Regions from separate parts of the Shewanella sp. DNRA4 genome, predicted to be linked through region 1. Evidence: predicted binding sites of a transcription regulator. Region 1 holds the regulator's gene; each other region holds the start of a gene.
The links. The regulator NrdR, encoded in region 1, represses ribonucleotide reductase genes. The targets are predictions, from matches to a motif close to AAACACNANATNTNGTGTTT.

Region 1 (6,970 bases):
TTGACCATTTCAAGCAAGCTTAGCGCAGCTTCGCCGCCCTTGTTACCCGCTTTAGTACCTGAACGCTCAATAGCTTGTTCAATGGTATCTGTAGTCAATACACCGAAAGCAACCGGCAGATCGAACTCTAATGCAATTTGAGCTAGACCTTTGTTACATTCGCCTGCAACAAAATCAAAGTGAGGGGTACCACCACGGATTACGGCACCAAGTGCAATAATGCCGTCAAACTTACCACTTGCAGCAACACGACGTGCCGCCAGCGGTAACTCAACCGCACCAGGTACACGGACGACAGTGATGTTTTCATCACTGACTTGGCCAAAACGTTTCAGCGTGTCAAGTGCACCTTCAAGCAGGCTTTCTACTAAAAAGCTATTAAAACGCGAAATTACAATCGCAACTTTGGCATTCTTCGCTTCGATATTACCTTGAACTACGTTCATTTTCTTACCTAATTTAGCTAAAGCACCCGGCTCGGGGCGAAAAGTGGCGACATGATACCACAGTCAATTGCCCACGGCCTTATGCAAATGATAGAAATGGTGAATTTTACCTTAGTGGAACCTATTAAAAGCTTAGCCTGTTACTCAGCTACGTACTCTGTCACTTCTAGGCCAAAGCCTGAGAGTGAATGGTAACGCTTAGGCGAGCTTAAGAGTCGCATTTTGGTCACGCCTAAACTGGCCAGAATTTGTGAACCTACACCGACACGGCGTGAAGTACCTTGCCATTTGGCTGACACGGGCGTCTGACCTTGATCTTCCGCCTCAAAGGCTTTGACTTTAGCGAGGATTTCACTGGGATGTTCTTGATTGCCAAGCAATACTAACACACCACCTTCGGCAGAAATCCGCGCCATCGCTTTTTCGAGCGGCCAGCTGCGTTGCTGATCGCGCTCAGAATGGAGTAGATCGTTAAACGTATTCTGTAAATGCACCCGCACTAAACAGTCAGGTTTCACCTCGCCCTTCACTAAGGCAAAGTGCAATTGGTTGTCGATAGTATCCCTAAAGGTCACCATATCGAACTCACCAAAACGGGTTGGCAGTTTGCATTTTGCTTCACGCACAACGGTCGTTTCTTTGGTGTTACGGTATTCAATCAGCGCCGCAATAGTGCCGATTTTAACGCCGTGTTTTTCAGAGAAAATCTCTAAATCAGGACGACGGGCCATAGTGCCGTCTTCATTGAGGATCTCAACAATCACGCCCGACGGCTCAAGCCCCGCTAAGCGGGCTAAATCACAACCTGCTTCTGTGTGGCCAGCGCGGGTTAACACGCCGCCGTCCTGCGCCATTAATGGGAAGATATGCCCAGGCTGGACTAAATCCGATGCCTTGGCATCTTTAGCCACGGCCGCTTTTACCGTTACGGCGCGATCATGGGCCGAAATCCCGGTGGTTACGCCTTCGGCAGCTTCAATCGATACCGTAAAGTTGGTCGAGAACTGCGCATTGTTATTGGTTACCATCAAGGGCAGATTTAGCTGCTGGCAACGAGCTTTAGTCATGGTTTGGCAGATGAGTCCACGACCGTATTTCGCCATAAAGTTAATCGCTTCTGGCGTCACCAACTCTGCCGCCATAATCAGGTCGCCTTCGTTTTCTCTGTCTTCGTCATCCATCAAAATAACCATTTTGCCTTGACGAATATCCTCGATGATCTCTTCTATACTGTGCAGCGCCATTGTAGGACCTTTATGATTTTACTGTTGTTATGAAATTCTATACCTAAGTGAGCTAAGTGCCAGTGCCCTAACGCACAAAGCCAGCACGGGCTAACATTTCCATGGTCACCCCACCGCCTTGGGTTTCTTTAGTATCAAAGCGCATTAAACGCTCTAAATAGCGGGCGATTAAATCCACTTCAATATTCACCTTATCGCCGGCTTTCAAATCCACCAACGTGGTTTCACCCGCGGTATGGGGCACTATGGTTAATCGGAAACGATGGCCATCGACTTCGTTTACCGTGAGGCTCACACCATCGATGGTGATAGAACCTTTATGGGCAATATAGCGAGCAAGCTCAGTAGGCGCCGCTAACCAAAATTCGATTGCTTGACCACGAGCAAGACGCTGCTCTACGGTGGCAATGCCATCCACATGGCCGCTGACCATATGGCCGCCTAAACGTGTGGTTGGGGTGACGGCCTTTTCAAGATTGACCTTAGTGCCCACTTTATAGTTGGCAAAGCCTGTAAGGCTGACGGTTTCTGCTGAGACATCAGCCACATAGCCATCGGCTAATTGTTGCACCACAGTCAAACACACACCGTTGGTGGCGATACTGTCGCCTAAACGCACATCGCTTAAATCCAGTTTGCCACTGGCGACCGTCAAACGAATATCATCGCCTTTGCGTTCAAGCTTTCGCAGCGTGCCAACGGCCTCAATAATCCCAGTAAACATGGTTAACTCACTTATTCGCTAAAGATGGATTGGACGTGAGCCTCAAGGTAAAACGCGTATCCGCGCCCACTTTACGCTCATCGACCAGTTTGAGGATCGGAATATCGGCCATCATTTGATAATCGGGTAATTCGAGTAGATTACGCCCTTGTGCGCCAAGGATTTTCATCGCTTGATATAGCACTAATTCATCGGCTAATCCTGAGCGAATAAAGGCGCCAGCTAAGGTCGCGCCCGCTTCGATAAGCACCTGATTATAGCTTTTGCCTAAATAGCTTAATAGTGCAGGCAATGAGATTCGACTCTCAATGGCTGGTAATTGGAGACAAGTCACATGGGCGGGTAATTGCGCCATAAAGTCTGACGAATAGCTCACTGTCGAGACTAATAAAATCGGTGATTCAATTGTAAACAAGGCTGCCGTAATCGGCATACGGGCGCGACTGTCTAAAACTACTCGCAGCGGTTGTAAAACCTGCGCTTCACTCAATTGCGAGGTAAGACTACCAAGCTCTGAGTATCTCACATTGAGCGAAGGATCATCGGCCAATACGGTTTCAATCCCAGTCACTATGGCGCAGGCGCGTAAACGTAAACGCTGCACATCGCGGCGCGCTTCAGGGCCAGTGATCCATTTGGACACCCCGTTTGATAACGCAGTTTTACCATCAAGACTCGCGGCCAGTTTGACCGTCACCCAAGGCAGCCCCAATTCCATACGCTTCATAAAACCAAGATTTAAGGCATAGGCCTCATCGCGATGTAATCCCACATCCACTTCAATACCCGCATCGCGCAGCATTTGAATACCGCGGCCACCGACCTGAGGATTGGGATCTTCCACCGCCACCACCACTCGTTTAACACCGATATTGATCAGCGCTAAGGCGCACGGCGGTGTGCGGCCATAATGGCTACAAGGTTCTAAGGTGACATAAGCCGTCGCGCCACGGGCAAGCTCGCCAGCCATGCGCAGTGCATGCACCTCGGCGTGGGGCTCGCCAGCTTTTTGATGATAACCTTCACCGACAATCTGATTATCTTTTACGATAACGCAGCCTACACTGGGATTGGGGCGAGTGGTATAAAATCCTTTGCGAGCCAGTTGTATAGCGCGGCTCATCATCTGGTTATCGCGTTCTGACCAATTCATATAAACCCTATGAAATCTTGAGGAAGCGTGCCGAATGCGGCGCAAAACGAGGCACTAACCTAAGCACTAACCTAAGATAACCCACGTTACTTTTGCAGTTTCGCAATCGCCTCACCAAATTCGGAGACGTCTTCAAAGGCGCGATAAACCGAGGCAAAACGAATATAGGCAACCTTGTCTAGGCTCATTAACTGTTCCATCATCAAGTTGCCTATCATCTCGGATGGCACTTCACGCTCGCCAGTCGCCCGCAGCGTTGACTTGATTTTACTTAAGGCCTGCTCGATTTCATCCATGGACACGGGGCGCTTTTCGACCGCGCGTAACATACCTGCTTGCAGCTTTTCTTCATCAAAGGGTTGACGCGTGCCATCACGTTTAATCACCCGTGGCATCACTAATTCGGCCCCTTCGAAAGTGGTAAATCGTTCGTGGCATTCGGTGCATTCTCGGCGACGACGCACTTGATGGCCTTCCGCCACTAATCGGGAATCGATCACCTTAGTATCTGTCGCGCTGCAAAATGGACAATGCATTGAGCCTCCTGCCGTGAATGGAATAAAGCCTATGGCTTTCGCTGTATCTTGCTTAAACCGAGCGGGTTTAAGTCTACGATTTTAGCAATAAAAATGGCCGCTTAATGCGGCCATGGGATTTTATCCTATTTATCGGCTGAGGTTAACCACCTAAGCTTAACGACCTAAGCTGTTGTGAACTTAGCCGATATATTCGGATAAATTAACGAATTAACCGTAAACAGGGAAACGAGCGCACAGAGCCAATACTTGGCCTTTTACGCGCTCGATGACCGCTGGATTGTGGGCATCGTCGAGGATGTCACAGATCCAACCGGTTAACTCTTTCGCTTCAGCTTCTTTAAAGCCACGGCGAGTGATCGCAGGCGTACCGATACGCACACCAGAGGTCACGAATGGAGAACGTGGATCGTTAGGCACAGAGTTTTTGTTTACTGTGATGTTCGCGCTACCTAAAGCGGCATCGGCTTCTTTACCCGTCAGGTCGCGACCGATTAAGTCCACCAGCATTAAGTGGTTGTCAGTACCGCCAGAAACGATTTTGTAACCGCGCTCTAAGAACACTTCAACCATAGCTTTAGCGTTCTTAACCACTTGTTGTTGGTAAGCTTTGAACTCTGGCTCTAAAGCTTCTTTGAAGGCTACCGCTTTACCCGCGATAACATGCATCAAAGGACCGCCTTGACCGCCTGGGAATACCGCAGAGTTCAGCTTTTTGTATAACTCTTCATCATCGGCAGCAGACAGAATGATACCGCCACGAGGACCGGCTAAGGTCTTGTGAGTGGTTGAGGTCACAACGTGCGCGTGTGGCACTGGGTTTGGATACACACCAGCGGCGATAAGACCCGCAACGTGTGCCATGTCGACAAACAGATAAGCACCGATTTTGTCTGCGATTTCGCGCATTCTTGCCCAGTCAACGATACCTGAATAAGCAGAGAAACCACCGATCATCATCTTAGGCTTATGTTCAACCGCCAGACGTTCCATTTCGTCGTAGTCAATTTTGCCTGATTCATCGATGCCGTAAGGAATGATGTTGTACAGTCTACCGGAGAAGTTAACAGGTGAACCGTGGGTCAAGTGACCACCGTGAGCGAGGTTCATACCTAAAACGGTATCGCCTGGTTTTAACAATGCCATGTAAACGGCGCTGTTTGCTTGAGAACCTGAGTGAGGTTGTACGTTTGCGTAAGTCGCGCCAAACAGTTGTTTTGCACGCTCAATCGCTAAGGTTTCAACTACGTCCACATACTCACAACCGCCGTAGTAACGCTTGCCTGGATAGCCTTCGGCGTACTTATTGGTTAGTTGTGAACCTTGCGCTTCCATCACGCGTGGACTGGTGTAGTTTTCAGAAGCAATCAGCTCAATATGCTCTTCTTGACGCAGAGTTTCGTTCTGAATCGCGTTAAACAGTTCCGGATCATAATCTGCGATATTCATATCTTTTTTCAGCATTGCTTACTCCAGCTGCCAATTCTTGTAGGTAGGGTTGCGCGGTATTCTACTCGTAACGAGCCGACAATCCCAGTCTCTGAAACATGAAAATCCTACAGTTTTAGCTTGAATGCGCCTCAATGCCGAGTTGAGTTCGGCGCGCAATCGAGTAGAATTAGCCGCATCATTAGTCACTTATAGATGCAGAAAAATGGCTCAGTTTGTTTACAGCATGTTGCGGGTGGGCAAGGTTGTTCCGCCTAAGAAGCAGATCCTTAAAGACATTTCCTTAAGCTTTTTCCCCGGCGCCAAGATCGGTGTGTTAGGTCTTAACGGTTCAGGTAAATCCACCCTACTGCGCATTATGGCCGGTATCGATACCGAGATTGAGGGTGAAGCGCGCCCAATGCCAGGGCTGAAGATTGGTTACCTGCCACAGGAACCCAAACTCGACCCAACGCAAACCGTGCGTGAAGCGATTGAAGAAGCGGTTTCTGAAGCAAAAAATGCCCTCAAACGCTTAGACAAAGTCTATGCCGCTTATGCAGAACCCGATGCGGACTTCGACGCGCTTGCCAAAGAGCAAGGCGAACTTGAAGCGATTATTCAGGCGCAGGACGCTCACAATCTAGACAACATCCTTGAGCGCGCGGCGAACGCGCTACGTCTGCCTGATTGGGATGAAAAGATTGAAGTCTTATCGGGTGGTGAGCGCCGCCGTGTAGCAATTTGTCGTCTGCTGCTGGAAAAACCAGAAATGCTGCTACTCGACGAACCGACCAACCACTTGGACGCTGAATCCGTCGCGTGGCTCGAACACTTCCTGCAGGAATACACGGGCACCGTTGTGGCGATTACCCACGACCGTTACTTCCTCGACAATGCTGCGGGCTGGATTTTAGAACTTGACCGTGGTGAGGGTATCCCATGGGAAGGTAACTACTCTTCTTGGCTGGAGCAAAAGGATGCTCGCTTGAAGCAGGAATCTGCCGCAGAAAGCGCGCGTCAAAAGACCATTGCGAAAGAATTAGAATGGGTTCGCCAAGGCGCGAAAGGCCGTCAGTCTAAGGGCAAAGCCCGTATGGCGCGCTTCGAAGAGCTGAACACCACTGATTACCAAAAACGTAACGAAACCAACGAGCTGTTTATTCCGCCCGGACCACGTTTAGGTGACAAAGTGATTGAGGTTAAAAACTTAACCAAATCCTACGGTGACCGCGTGCTGATCGATAACCTGTCGTTCTCGATTCCTAAGGGCGCGATCGTCGGTATTATCGGTGCCAACGGTGCAGGTAAATCGACCCTGTTCCGCATGCTGTCAGGCAGCGAGCAACCCGATAGCGGCACCATTGAGATAGGTGAAACCGTGCAACTTGCGTCGGTTGAACAGTTCCGCGATTCGATGAATGACAAAAACACCATTT
Region 2 (6,970 bases), on a different contig from region 1:
TGCTAATCAGTAGGTGTTATGCAGGAGGATGTTTGTCAATAACAACCAATAGTAGACGACTCTGCTAGTCTTCGACCACTTCTTGCTGTGGCACGGCTTTTAGGTTGGCGGTTTTACGTGTAGATGTAGACTGAGCGCGGGTGTTGCAAGAATAGGTCACCACGGCAGCGCCTTCGGGCGATAAGTCGAGTTCTAAATCTTCGCTGGGTATACAGCAGCAGGGCAGGCATTCGTCGGCTTTGAGTTCGGCCAAAGGCTCGGTTATATAACTGACACGACCACTAAGCACTTTTGTTTTACAAGCACCACAAAAGCCACTACGACATTCAGAGAAAATTCTGACTTTTTTGGCCTCAAGAGCTTGCAGTAAAGAGCCGTGCTGCGGGGTAAATAGCAGCACAGGTTGCCCTTGCAGGCGCACAATGGGCGCCTTGGCAAAGGGATTATTCAATGGATGGCTCTTTAGCTGGTTCGACTTAGTCATTTCGTAATCTAGTCATTTCACAATCAAAAGTGATTAGAGATCGAAATCAAGAAATTCATCACTGTCGACGGCTGCATCAATTTGGCCGACCAGATAGGATGACACTTCCACTTCTTGTGGGGCCACTTGCACTGCGTCACTCTCTAGCCAGTTTTTCATCCATGGCAGTGGGTTAGTTTGTTCTGCATAAGGTAGCGGCAGGTTAACTGACTTCATCCGTTGGTTGGTAATGTACTCAACATATTGGCAGAGGATCTGCTCGTTTAGACCGATCATTGAGCCGTCTTTGAACAGGTATTTCGCCCATTCTTTTTCTTGTTCGGCGGCTTTTAGGAACAGGTTATAGGCTTCCTGTTGGCATTCTGCGGCAATCTCGGCCATCTCAGGATCGTCTTTGCCGCCCTGCATAATGGTTAAGATATGCTGAGTGCTGTTTAAGTGCAGCGCCTCGTCACGAGCGATAAGACGAATAATTTTCGCGTTACCTTCCATAAGCTTACGCTCAGCGAAGGCAAATGAGCAGGCAAAGCTCACGTAGAAGCGAATGGCTTCGAGCGCGTTAACTGACATCATGCACAGGTACAGTGCTTTTTTCAGGGTGCGGGTATTTACCTCTAAAGGCTCACCATCAATCACATGGGTGCCTTCACCGAGTAGATGATATGTCTGGGTTAATTTGATGAGGTGATCGTAGAACTCTGCAATGTCTGTGGCACGGCGCAGGATCTCATGGTTCACCACGATATCGTCAAAAATCACTGAAGGATCGTTGACGATATTGCGAATAATGTGAGTGTATGAGCGCGAATGAATGGTCTCGGAGAATGACCAGGTTTCAATCCAGGTTTCTAACTCAGGCAGTGACACCAATGGCAAAAAAGCTACGTTAGGCGAGCGACCTTGAATTGAATCGAGCAGCGTTTGGTATTTCAGGTTCGAAATAAAAATATGCTTTTCATGATCGGGTAGTGAGTTGTAGTCGATTTTATCGCGGCTCACATCGACTTCCTCTGGGCGCCAGAAGAAAGACAGCTGCTTTTCAATTAATTTTTCAAACACTTCATATTTTTGTTGGTCATAACGTGCGACGTTTACCGATTGTCCGAAAAACATGGGTTCACGGGTGGCATCGTTGGGTGTTTGGCAAAAAGTAGAGTAGGTCATGGTACGAGTATTCCAATAAGTCGGGATCCCATTGGGATCCCGCAACCGTTAACATTGAAGATTAGATTTTGCAAGCGCCGCCAGCACAGCCGTCATCTTCTTTCTCTATGTTGGTAATGTCATCGTGTTGATCCGATGCTCCATCGCGAGTGTTATGGTAGTACAGCGTTTTTACACCTAACTTGTAGGCATTGAGTAAGTCTTTTAGCAGGGTCTGCATTGGGACTTTACGGCCCTCAAAACGCGCTGGATCATAGTTTGTGTTGGCCGAAATCGCTTGGTCAACGAACTTTTGCATGATACCCACAAGCTGTAAGTAACCTTCGTTGCTTGGCATTTGCCATAACAGCTCGTAGTTGTATTTCAGCTCATCAAAATCGGGTACCACTTGCTTTAACTGGCCATCTTTACTGGCTTTCACACTGATCAAGCCGCGTGGCGGTTCGATACCGTTGGTGGCGTTTGAGATCTGTGATGAAGTCTCAGACGGCATCAGTGCAGACAATGTCGAGTTACGTAAACCATACTCTTTAATGTCGTTACGCAGCGCTTCCCAGTCTAAATGCAATGGCTCACTGCAAATCTTATCTAGGTCACGTTTGTAGGTATCGATAGGTAAAATACCTTGAGCGTAAGTCGTCTCATTAAATAATGGGCACGCACCTTTTTCTTTCGCCAGATTCATTGACGCTTTGAGCAGATAAAACTGAATCGCTTCAAAGGTCTTGTGAGTCAGATTGTTCGCGCTACCATCGGAGTACTTCATACCATTCTTCGCTAAATAGTTAGCGAAGTTGATAACACCAATCCCTAAGGTACGACGGTTCATCGACGAAATCTGCGCCGCTTTGATTGGATAATCTTGGTAATCCAGCAGGTTATCTAAGGCTCGTACGGCTAAATCAGCTAATGGCTCCAGTTCTGCTAAATCGGTAATTGTCCCCAGGTTTAATGCCGACAGTGTACAAAGGGCGATTTCGCCGTTTGGATCGTCAATGTTATTCAATGGCTTAGTCGGCAGAGCGATTTCAAGGCAGAGGTTAGACTGTCTGATCGGTGCAACTTTTGAGTCAAATGGACTGTGGGTGTTACAGTGATCCACGTTTTGAATGTAGATACGGCCCGTTGAAGCACGTTCTTGCATCATCAGTGAGAACAGATCCACCGCTTTTAATGTCTTTTTGCGAATGCTGCTGTCTTGCTCATATTGCAGATATAAACGCTCAAATTCAGCTTGGTCTTCAAAGAAGGCATCGTAAAGACCGGGTACGTCCGATGGGCTGAACAAGCTGATGTTTTCACCTTTGATCAGACGCTGATACATCAGTTTATTCAGTTGCACGCCGTAGTCTAAATGACGGATACGGTTATCTTCAACGCCACGGTTATTTTTCAGTACTAGCAGCGATTCAACTTCTAAGTGCCAAATAGGATAGAAGAGGGTAGCTGCACCGCCGCGCACGCCGCCTTGCGAGCACGATTTCACCGCAGTTTGGAAATACTTGTAGAAAGGTAAGCAACCCGTGTGGAAGGCTTCGCCACCACGGATTGGGCTTCCTAATGCACGGATACGACCGGCGTTGATACCGATACCAGCGCGTTGGCTCACGTATTTTACGATAGATGATGCTGTCGCGTTGATTGAATCCAAGCTATCGCCACATTCAATCAGTACGCATGAGCTAAACTGACGAGTCGGCGTACGCACTCCCGCCATGATAGGCGTTGGCAGTGAAATCTTAAAAGTCGATACCGCGTCGTAAAAATCTTTGACGTATTGCAGACGCGTAGCTTTTGGATAGCGGGCAAACAAACAGGCCGCCACCAGAATATAGAGGAACTGGGCGCTCTCATAAATCTCGTGGGTGACGCGGTTTTGAACCAGATATTTACCTTCAAGCTGTTTAACGGCTGCGTAAGAGAAGTTCATATCGCGCCAATGGTCGATATAAGTATCCATAATATCGAGTTCTTCGCGGGTGTAATCCTGCAGAATATGCATATCATACTTACCCAACTCTACCAGCTTAGTGACATGGTCATATAACTTGGGTGGCTCGAACTGACCAAAAGCCTTCTTACGCAAATGGAATACGGCTAAACGCGCAGCCAGAAACTGATAATCGGGTGACTCAGGGGAAATTAAATCCGCCGCAGATTTGATGATCGTTTCGTGGATAGCTTCGGTTGGGATCCCATCGAAAAACTGTAAATGCGTGCGAAGTTCAACTTCAGAAACAGAAACGTTTTTTAATCCCTTGGCTGCCCAAGTAATTACGCGGTGTATTTTGTCGAGATCAATTGTCTCACGTGCACCACAGCGTTTTGTAACTGTCATATTGCTATTCATTGAAGAGAGGCCTTGGTTCTGATATCTGTTCAGGTGAACTAAGTCACCGTACGTTTCCTTGTAAAACAATCAACCTGAAAACCCTTAATACTGTTGACTATGGTGAAAATAGTCGATTTAGCGGGGAACTTCTAGTGTGTCTGATTGCTACCTATACACAAGATATGGTGTTTTAAATAATCTGAGATACAAGATAGTGAGGTTTGCTATTATTTGCAAGTCTCAATTTAGGGGGTATCTTGTGGATATCTTGAGGATAAAAAAATGCGTTAGTAATGACTAACCCTGTAGCTCAAATTGAGATTAGCATGCGTCTGATATGGCGAATTTTTATTCCGATCCCGCAGTGTGATCGATCGCTAAAATAAGCAGCGATCACGATCGCGGGGATTGACCCATAGCGTTAATTCTATTAATAGCTATCAGCATGAATCCTGATTCGTGCTTATTTTGTTAACGCTTGGCTTAGTGCCGAATGTAAATTCGAAGGCGTCGTAAACTGTGCATAGGCAGGCCATGCATCGGGTGTATCGTCCTCGCCCAAATATCCCCACAGCGCTACACCGCCGAGCATGCCCGCCGCTTGGGCTGCGAGTAAATCCCGCTCGGCATCGCCTAAATAAAGGATTTGCTGTGGCTTGCACTGCAACTGCTGCGCGCCTAATAACATAGGTGCGGTATGGGGCTTAGGGTAACGGGTCGAATCGCCGCTGATCATCACTGGCATACGCGAGCTGAGCTTAAGTTTATGTAACAGGGGACGAGTAAAGCGGGCAGGTTTATTGGTGATGACTCCAAATGGCACGCGGCATAACTCGAGCCAGTCAAGCAGTGGGGAAATACCTTCAAACAATTGGCAATGGTCGCCATTGATCCTTTGATAGTGGGCAAGGAGTCCTTGCTGGACTTGGGTGCGTAGCACCTCATCTGCGCCTGGAATGGCCGCATCGACTAAGGCAAAGCTGCCATGGGAGGCGGCGCTACGCATGTCTGCAAAGGGTTTTGCTGCAATACCGACATCAGACAAACTGAGGTTAAGGGCCTGAACCAGATCCGGCGCGGTATCGGCAAGAGTACCATCAAGGTCGAATAAGACCCCTTTAACCTCAGCTAAACTCATCTCAATCTGCCTTTTGCGTTGCAATCATATAGTTTACATCGACCTTAGATGTGTACTTAAAAATCCCTGTTAACGGGTTATAAGTGATCCCAAGGGCGTCTTTGCAGATGAGGTCGGTGTTATCGACTAACTCAATCAATTCAGAAGGTTTAATAAACTTATTATGATCATGAGTGCCAATCGGTAACATCTTCAGTAGATATTCAGCACCGATAATGGTTTCGACAAAGGATTTAACATTGCGATTAATCGTGGAAAAAAACACAAAACCACCGGGTTTTACCATATCGCAGCAGGCTTGGATCACTGATTGGGGATTGGGTACGTGTTCGAGCATCTCCATGCAGGTCACCACATCATAGTATTCGCGGTGATCTTCCCTATGAGCCTCGGCGGTGTTTTTCACGTAATTGATGCTTATACCAGTTTCTAGCGCATGCAAGCGTGCAACTTCTAACGGTTCTTCACCCATATCAAGACCATCAACCACTGCACCGATGCGCGCCATACTTTCGGATAAAATGCCACCGCCACAGCCGACGTCGAGCACTTTTTTACCAAAAATCCCACCAGCAGTCTGATCGATATAGTTTAAGCGAAGGGGATTTAATAGATGCAGCGGTTTAAACTCGCCATTGAGATCCCACCAGGTTTCGGCCATACGTTCAAACTTTGCGATTTCCTGTGGGTCTACGTTGGTATTCTGTTGCATGCGATTACCTAAAGCGGCTGAATAGTGCGGCTATTATAACGACAATGGTGGATAAACACAGTATTGGCTGATTCTAAGTCTTTGTGGTTGAGTGAAATTTCAGCAATTATCATTAATTCTTAAACACTTTGTGAAGCTGAGCGGTTTTTCTGCTCGGATATTAATCAAGTCTTGGACTCAATTTCGCCATTAACAACGGATTTTATCGGGTTTAAAAGTGCAAATTGACAGTGTTTTCATCTATTAAGCCACATCCTTCTCAATTCGCGCAGGATAGGTCTGGCGACATTAAATAACTGTGTTAGAATGCCAAATCACGTTTTTGGGCCGCTCAATGATACGGATTATGCGTTGTCGGCTAATTTTCAGGGGAACGAGCAGTTTATGACTGATCTGGCATCATCTATTTCGCCAATTAATATCGAAGACGAACTAAAGAATTCGTACCTTGATTACGCCATGAGCGTCATCGTAGGACGTGCATTACCAGACGTGCGTGATGGCCTTAAGCCTGTACATCGCCGCGTGCTGTTTGCCATGAGTGAATTGAAGAACGATTGGAACAAGCCGTACAAAAAGTCTGCCCGTGTGGTCGGTGACGTGATCGGTAAATATCACCCCCATGGTGACTCGGCGGTATACGACACTATCGTGCGTATGGCTCAGCCTTTCTCACTGCGTTACACCTTAGTCGACGGTCAAGGAAACTTCGGTTCGGTTGACGGTGACTCTGCCGCGGCAATGCGTTATACCGAAATCCGGATGGATAAGTTAGCGCACCAGCTCCTTGCCGATCTTGAAAAAGAAACCGTTGACTATGTGCCAAACTACGACGGCACAGAACAAATTCCTGCGGTATTACCGACACGCGTACCTAACCTGTTGATTAACGGTTCATCGGGTATTGCGGTGGGTATGGCGACGAACATCCCACCACACAACTTAACGGAAGTGGTTAAAGGCTGTTTAGCGCTTATCGCCGATCCTGCGCTGTCGATTGAACAGCTCATGGAATATATTCCTGGCCCTGATTTCCCAACGGCGGCGATCATCAATGGCCGTAAGGGCATTATCGATGCGTACAAGACGGGCCGCGGCCGCGCCGTTATGCGCGCGCTGGCTGAAGTCGAAACCGAAGAT
Region 3 (6,970 bases), on a different contig from region 1:
GTCTACCTGAGGTGGATTGCGCTTATTTTGTTCCTTGATCGCCACTGGAGATAGCAAGGTTACAGGCAGCTCGCCTAATTGAATTGCGGCTTCGAGTTTGAAGCTAGTAGCAGAACCAGCCAGTTTGCCTTTTTGCTCACGCTCAATAATTACAATTTCATCGATCTTGTAATCTTCCATCAACTTATGGAAAGCAAAGTGAAACTCACGAATTGCCTCCGTCGATGCCGACTGTGCAATGCTAAAAGACACTTTACGGCAGCTGGGTACGTTGAAGGTTTCACCTTCGTAACTGAGCAGACTGATGATGGCTTCGCCACCTTTTAATTCAACACCACAAATTCGCATGTTACACCTTTAACTATTTCAAATTACTTATGTATCGCCGGAAGAATTGCTCCCGCGAGTCACTCATTTTTAGCGCTCAAGTTTCACGGACTTGAGCTATCTTTTGCGTTATTTTTAGATCTCGTCGTCATTATCTTGTAGCAGTTGTGCCGCAGGTTTTTTGCGCATTGGCGCATCACCGACATCAATACCCGTGATAAAGCGTTTATCACGGGATGGCGCTGCTTTAACAAGGTGCGACATAGGTTTAGATTTGGCTTTGGTGTTTGCCTTTACTACACCTTTAGTCGCGACGGACTTTGGCTTAGCTTTTAAACCACTAAATTTAGCTTCAAGCCCCTTAATTACACTGATCTCAAAAGTTTTTCTTAAGAAAAGTTGTACTTTTTTAAAGTTATCCCAATCCTTAGGACCAACTAAGGAGATTGCGTCACCTTTGGCGCCCGCGCGGCCAGTGCGGCCAATGCGATGAACATATTCTTCGGCAAATTTGGGCATATCGAAGTTAATGACTAAGGATACATTCAGTAAGTCTAAACCACGGGATGCCACATCTGTGGTCACCAATATTTGCTGCTGACCACGGGCAAATTGGTCCATGATCTGGTTACGTGCCGTTTGTTTTAACTCGCCACTTAAGGCGGCGGTTGCAAAACCTTGAGCCGAGAGCTTAGCGGCTAACCGCTCTGTATCGGCACGGGTGGCGGTAAAAATAATCACTTGCTTGTGCGGCTCATCCGTCAGTAAACGACTGAGCAGGGCTTCTTTATGATCTAAATGATCACACAGATAAATTCGCTGCGAAATATCCTGATGTTCACTGTGGGCCGTGCCGATTGCCACATGTAATGGATTTTTAAGTAATGCCGCCGCGATATCATTGATTTCACTATGATCTAAGGTTGCTGAGAACATTAAGGTCTGACGACGTTTATGATCGGCCGCCTCGTTGATAGCTTTTAACTGTGGCGCAAAGCCTAAATCCAACATACGGTCGGCTTCGTCCAAAACTAACAACTCTAATCCATTGAGGAATAAGTTTTTTTGTTCTAAGTGATCAGCGATTCGCCCTGGCGTTGCAACAATAAAATGCGGCTCTTTTGCCAGCGCTTTAGCCTGATCGTTAAAGTTTTCACCGCCCAATACACTAATCGCTTTATATTGGGTATTGGCCACCAATAAGCGTAACTGACTGTACACCTGATGGGCTAATTCGCGGGTCGGTAATAAAATCAATACTCTAGGGTCGCGCTTACTGAGGGCGCGGGTGGAGATAACCCTTTGCAATGCGGGCAGCAAAAATGCCAAGGTCTTACCTGACCCAGTCTTTGATGATGCCATTAAATCTTTACCTGCCAATGCGATAGGTAATGCTTGTTCCTGGATGGCGGTTGGGGTTGCAATCCCCATATGCTTTAAGCTTTGTAACAGACGCTGGTCCAGAGAAAAATCAGTAAACTGCAAAGGTATATCCCCTAAATCTGAGTGAGGGCAGATTATAGCGCTAAATCACTATGGTCAGCTATCTTGATTGGGCATAATCTTGCGTAATCATCTAAATAGCCACTTATTTGCTTGGCTTGTGTCACGCTCGATATTTGTCCCGAGTGCTATGTTTAGCCAAATTGGCTATGAACTTACAGGATATCAAGCGACGATGTGGTTACTCTCTGCCCAAGGGGATAAGGCCGAGCGTAAACCATATAAATGTATCTAATGACTGGCTAGCATAACGGTTTATGTTGTCTAATGATTGACAACACTTTGGCTGGAATTTAGCTTTTTCACGTCATAGCGCTTCTTTAAATCATCGATTTATTAAGGGAATTTATTATGAGTAAGGGGACAACTCCGACGATCGGTATTGCCTTAGGCAGTGGTGCAGCCAAAGGTTGGGCACATATTGGCGTACTCAATGGGCTTGCCGCCATGGGAATTAAACCCGATAAGGTCGCTGGATGCTCAATCGGCGCCCTTGTTGGCGCTGCTTATGCTCATAATCATTTAGCGGAACTTGAAGAGTGGGTGCGCAGCTTCTCTAGTTGGGATGTGTTGGGACTGATGGACATTCGTTGGCGTAAAGGTGGGCTAATTGGCGGCGAAAAAGTATTCGATGTACTGCAATCGCGGATTGGTGATATCAATATCGAGGATTTAGAGCGTCCCTTTGCGGCCATTGCCACGGATCTTTATTCAGGTCAGGAAATCTGGTTTCGCCATGGTGATTTACGCCAAGCCGTACGGGCCTCTTGCTCTATGCCTGGGATATTAGCGCCTGTCCGTCAAGGTGAGCGTTGGTTAGTGGATGGTGCAGTTGTTAATCCTGTCCCCGTTTCGGTGAGCCGTGCTATGGGGGTAGATATTGTCATTGCCGTTGATTTACAAGGTTTTCATACCGGTCGATTACAAGTTTTACCCGTTAATATGACCAGCCATCGGGCACCTAAAGATGAAACCCAAATGCCTGCGCGCCAAGAAACGGGTTTTATGGATTTATTCGCCCGCGGACGAGAATATGTCGGTAGCTTAACCGATAAGTTTTCCCTAGGGACTAAATCTAATCCCGGTATGATTGCGGTGATGTCCCAGTCGATGAGTATTTTAGAGCAGCGGCATAAACGGGCGCGTTTAATGGGTGACCCTCCCGATATCTGTGTTGTACCCGAAGTGGCTAATATCGGCACCATGGAGTTCCACCGAGCAGCTGAAGCCATTGCAGCAGGTGAAGCTGCCGTGGCAAAAGTGGCACATTTAATTGAAGCGGCGATCTGGAAAGGCTAAAAATGTCAGGATGAATTTATCTGTTAATTACGATATGACACTACTTACTGCTTGATTGGCTTAGTTTTTGCTTTAAAACCATTAATCAGTATTAGACGCCGAATTATTGACGATGAATTCTCTTTTAAATGCCCTTAATCTAAATCGTAGCAGTGCTGCTGAAGCTTATGGCCTGAATAGCAAAAAGACGGAGACAGGTAAAACTGAATCGAGTACGGAGTCAAACTCCTCAGCCAAAGAACCCCCTAAGGTTGATACTAAACCGGGTGAGGAGATAGCGCTGTCACCACGGGCACTGCGAGCACAAAAAATTCAGGCCATGTCGAAAGACTTTTTTGCTGATGGCAAATTTAGTGTGGCTGAGATACCCGCTTTAGTCTCGCGGTTACAAAAAGACGGTATTCTTTCCGATGCACAGGTGGAACGGCTCTCGCAAAACGGCATTAGTTTGCCAAGCCAAAGTACCAATAAGCAGTCTTTGCAGGATTTTATCGATGATGAGCTAAAGTCTTTGGCTGAAAAATCGCCTAATAGCCCGATGATCAACACGTTAGTAGATGCTAAAAATGTGTTAAAAAACATGGATGATGCCCAGTCGCCAGTGCTGGCACAAAAGGCGACTAAAGTGTTTGGTCAATTAACGGATTATTTGAATAGCAACCCCACCATGAGCGATAGTCAAAAACAGTTATGGCAGGGACTTAAATCAACGATGCAGGTGGCTTCATCCATGGGGATGCAGCAATCGGCGTTGGGACAATTGAGCAGTTATCTTGCCTTAGCTAAGCGCTAGTCTTATTTACAATATTCTTTCAAAAACAATAGACTTTGGCTTTTGGGTCAGAGTCTTTTGTCATTATTAGCGCCATTTCCTGCGTCTACTATCTTGCTTTAGCATCAAGGTCAAGGCCTAAAACTGAGATCATTGGGTTTGGCAGCAGTTCTTATTTGTTCTTTTTATCCATCCGATAAATCATGATCTGGATCATGGAATTTTAGGTGTCGATGCCGCTTAATTGCCTACATATTGTGTTGATAGATTATTTAATCACTATATATAGTGTTAATTTTAATCGGGATGGAGAGGAATTAAACAATGCCAGTCGTGATCAAGCGGGATGGTTGCCGCACACCTTTTGATGAAACAAGGATAAGAGATGCAGTGGTCGCTGCTGCAAACTCGGTTGGGATAGAGGACGCAGATTATGCCGCGACGGTAGCCGCTTGTGTGAGAGAACGAGTGGCGAATATGGCAGAAGTTGAAATCCACCATCTACAGGATGCGGTTGAAAACCTATTGATGGAAGGCCCTTATAAATCATTGGCACGGGTCTACATTGAATATCGTCACGACAGAGACATTTGCCGCGATGCTACCAGTAAGCTCAATCTTGAAATCCGTGGTTTAGTCGAACAGAGCAATGCCGCACTGTTAAATGAAAACGCCAATAAAGACTCTAAAGTTATCCCAACTCAACGGGATCTGCTGGCGGGCATCGTGGCTAAACATTATGCCAAGAGCCATATTCTGCCTAAGGATGTGGTGGCTGCGCACGAAATCGGTGAGATCCACTATCACGATCTTGATTACTCGCCCTTTTTCCCGATGTTTAACTGTATGTTGATTGATTTGGCGGGCATGTTGACCCATGGCTTTAAGATGGGCAATGCCGAAATTGAGACCCCAAAATCGATCTCTACCGCTACGGCCGTGACGGCGCAAATTATTGCCCAAGTGGCAAGCCATATCTATGGCGGCACCACGATTAATCGTATTGATGAAGTGTTAGCGCCTTTTGTGGCCAAGAGTTATGACAAACATTATCAAGTGGCACTGAACTGGCAGATTAAAGATGCTAAAGCCTATGCCACTGCTCAGACTGAAAAAGAATGCCACGATGCTTTCCAATCCCTTGAATATGAGGTGAATACCTTACATACCGCTAATGGACAAACCCCGTTTGTGACCTTTGGTTTCGGTCTAGGTACTTCGTGGGAGTCGCGTTTAATTCAACAATCGATGCTGAAAGTACGCATGGCGGGGTTAGGTAAAAATCGTAAAACAGCGGTGTTCCCTAAATTGGTGTTTGCCATCCGTGATGGTATTAACCACAAAGTCGGTGATTGCAATTACGATGTAAAACAAATGGCCCTTAAATGCGCCAGTATGCGCATGTATCCAGATATTTTGAACTATGAGCAAGTGGAAAAAGTGACGGGTTCGTTTAAAACCCCTATGGGTTGCCGCAGCTTTTTAGGTTCCTATAAAGAAAATGGTGAACTCGTCCATGAAGGCCGCAATAACCTTGGCGTTGTTAGCTTAAACTTGCCACGTGTTGCGCTAGAAGCGAATGGCGATGAGGCTGAGTTCTACCGTATTCTGGATGAGCGGCTATTACTTGCCCGCCGCGCATTAGATACGCGTATCGAACGGTTAAACGGAGTGAAAGCCAGAGTTGCGCCGATTTTGTATATGGAAGGTGCCTGTGGCGTGCGCTTGCGTGCCGATGATGATATCGCCCAAATCTTTAAAAATGGTCGGGCATCAATTTCATTAGGTTATATCGGTTTACATGAAACCATTAATGCGCTCTATGGCACTGAAACCCATGTGTTTGATGATGCTAAGCTTCGTGAAAAAGCGGTGGCGATTGTTGCGCACCTTAAAGCGGCTACCGACGCATGGAAGGCCGAAACGGGTTATGGATTCAGCCTTTATAGCACCCCAAGTGAGAGTCTCTGCAGTCGTTTTTGTAAGCTCGATGCGCGCCAGTTTGGTGTGGTTGCGGGGGTAACCGATAAGGGCTATTACACCAATAGCTTCCATTTAGATGTGGAAAAGCACGTGAATCCTTACGATAAAATCGATTTTGAGCAGCCATATCCCGCCATCGCCAATGGTGGTTTTATTTGCTACGGCGAATATCCTAATATGCAGCACAATATCGAAGCTCTCGAAAATGTCTGGGATTACAGCTATAGCCGTGTACCTTACTACGGTACTAACACGCCGATTGACGAATGTTATGATTGTGGTTTTACCGGCGAATTTAGCTGTACTAGTAAAGGATTTACTTGCCCTAAATGCGGCAACCATGAGCCAAGTCGAGTGTCTGTTACGCGCCGTGTGTGTGGTTACTTAGGTAGTCCCGATGCCAGACCGTTCAACCATGGTAAGCAAGAAGAAGTGAAGCGTAGGATCAAACACTTGTAACATTTTTGCCTTGTTGTGTTTGTTACACTGATATCAGCACAGTCGCTTAGCATGGGACTGTGCTTTGATTTTTAGCCAGTCTGGCGCTCCTTGTATTTCGTATTGGACTTATACAATGAACTATCAGCAATATTATCCCGTTGATGTGGTCAACGGCCCAGGCACTCGGGCCACCTTATTTGTTTCAGGCTGTGAGCACCAATGCCGTGGTTGCTATAATCAAAGTACTTGGGATGTGCGCTCTGGCCATTTATTTGATAAGGCAATGGAAGATAATATCATCGCCGATTTGCAGGATACGCGGATCGTTCGCCGTGGCTTATCACTCTCTGGCGGCGATCCACTTTTACCCGCCAATCTTGAGGGGATTTTGGCGCTTGTTAAGCGCGTCAAAGCTGAATGTCCCGGTAAAGATATTTGGCTGTGGACGGGCTATGTATGGAATGAATTGAGCGATAAGCAGCGTGCGGTGCTGGAATATGTAGATGTGCTGGTGGATGGCAAATTCGAGCAAAATCTTGCAGTTCCGAGCCTTCCATATCGGGGTAGCAGTAATCAGGTGATCCGTTTCTTATAAAAGCGGTAACGAGGATCGCTAACTTGCTGTTATAATCCCACACCTTGACA

Region 2: nrdA (class 1a ribonucleoside-diphosphate reductase subunit alpha) is a predicted target of NrdR. The motif match lies at 4,152-4,171, and genes of this name have one in related genera.
Region 3: nrdD (anaerobic ribonucleoside-triphosphate reductase) is a predicted target of NrdR. The motif match lies at 4,176-4,195, and genes of this name have one in related genera.

Annotation. Positions count from the first base shown of each region.
Region 1 covers NZ_JABAIP010000011.1:89,181-96,150, forward strand. Annotated here, with positions in the region: gene ribE (6,7-dimethyl-8-ribityllumazine synthase) at 1-446, opposite strand, end outside; gene ribBA (bifunctional 3,4-dihydroxy-2-butanone-4-phosphate synthase/GTP cyclohydrolase II) at 587-1,690, opposite strand; gene HG547_RS13340 (riboflavin synthase) at 1,758-2,414, opposite strand; gene ribD (bifunctional diaminohydroxyphosphoribosylaminopyrimidine deaminase/5-amino-6-(5-phosphoribosylamino)uracil reductase RibD) at 2,422-3,567, opposite strand; gene nrdR (transcriptional regulator NrdR) at 3,654-4,103, opposite strand; gene glyA (serine hydroxymethyltransferase) at 4,314-5,567, opposite strand; gene ettA (energy-dependent translational throttle protein EttA) at 5,758-6,970, shown strand, end outside.
Region 2 covers NZ_JABAIP010000016.1:85,598-92,567, reverse strand. Annotated here, with positions in the region: gene yfaE (class I ribonucleotide reductase maintenance protein YfaE) at 65-484, opposite strand; gene nrdB (class Ia ribonucleoside-diphosphate reductase subunit beta) at 518-1,648, opposite strand; gene nrdA (class 1a ribonucleoside-diphosphate reductase subunit alpha) at 1,710-3,998, opposite strand; gene HG547_RS17315 (HAD-IA family hydrolase) at 4,444-5,118, opposite strand; gene ubiG (bifunctional 2-polyprenyl-6-hydroxyphenol methylase/3-demethylubiquinol 3-O-methyltransferase UbiG) at 5,120-5,830, opposite strand; gene gyrA (DNA gyrase subunit A) at 6,215-6,970, shown strand, end outside.
Region 3 covers NZ_JABAIP010000019.1:55,432-62,401, reverse strand. Annotated here, with positions in the region: gene HG547_RS18645 (DUF3010 family protein) at 1-348, opposite strand, end outside; gene HG547_RS18640 (DEAD/DEAH box helicase) at 463-1,812, opposite strand; gene rssA (patatin-like phospholipase RssA) at 2,182-3,129, shown strand; gene HG547_RS18630 (hypothetical protein) at 3,242-3,922, shown strand; gene nrdD (anaerobic ribonucleoside-triphosphate reductase) at 4,226-6,343, shown strand; gene nrdG (anaerobic ribonucleoside-triphosphate reductase-activating protein) at 6,459-6,920, shown strand.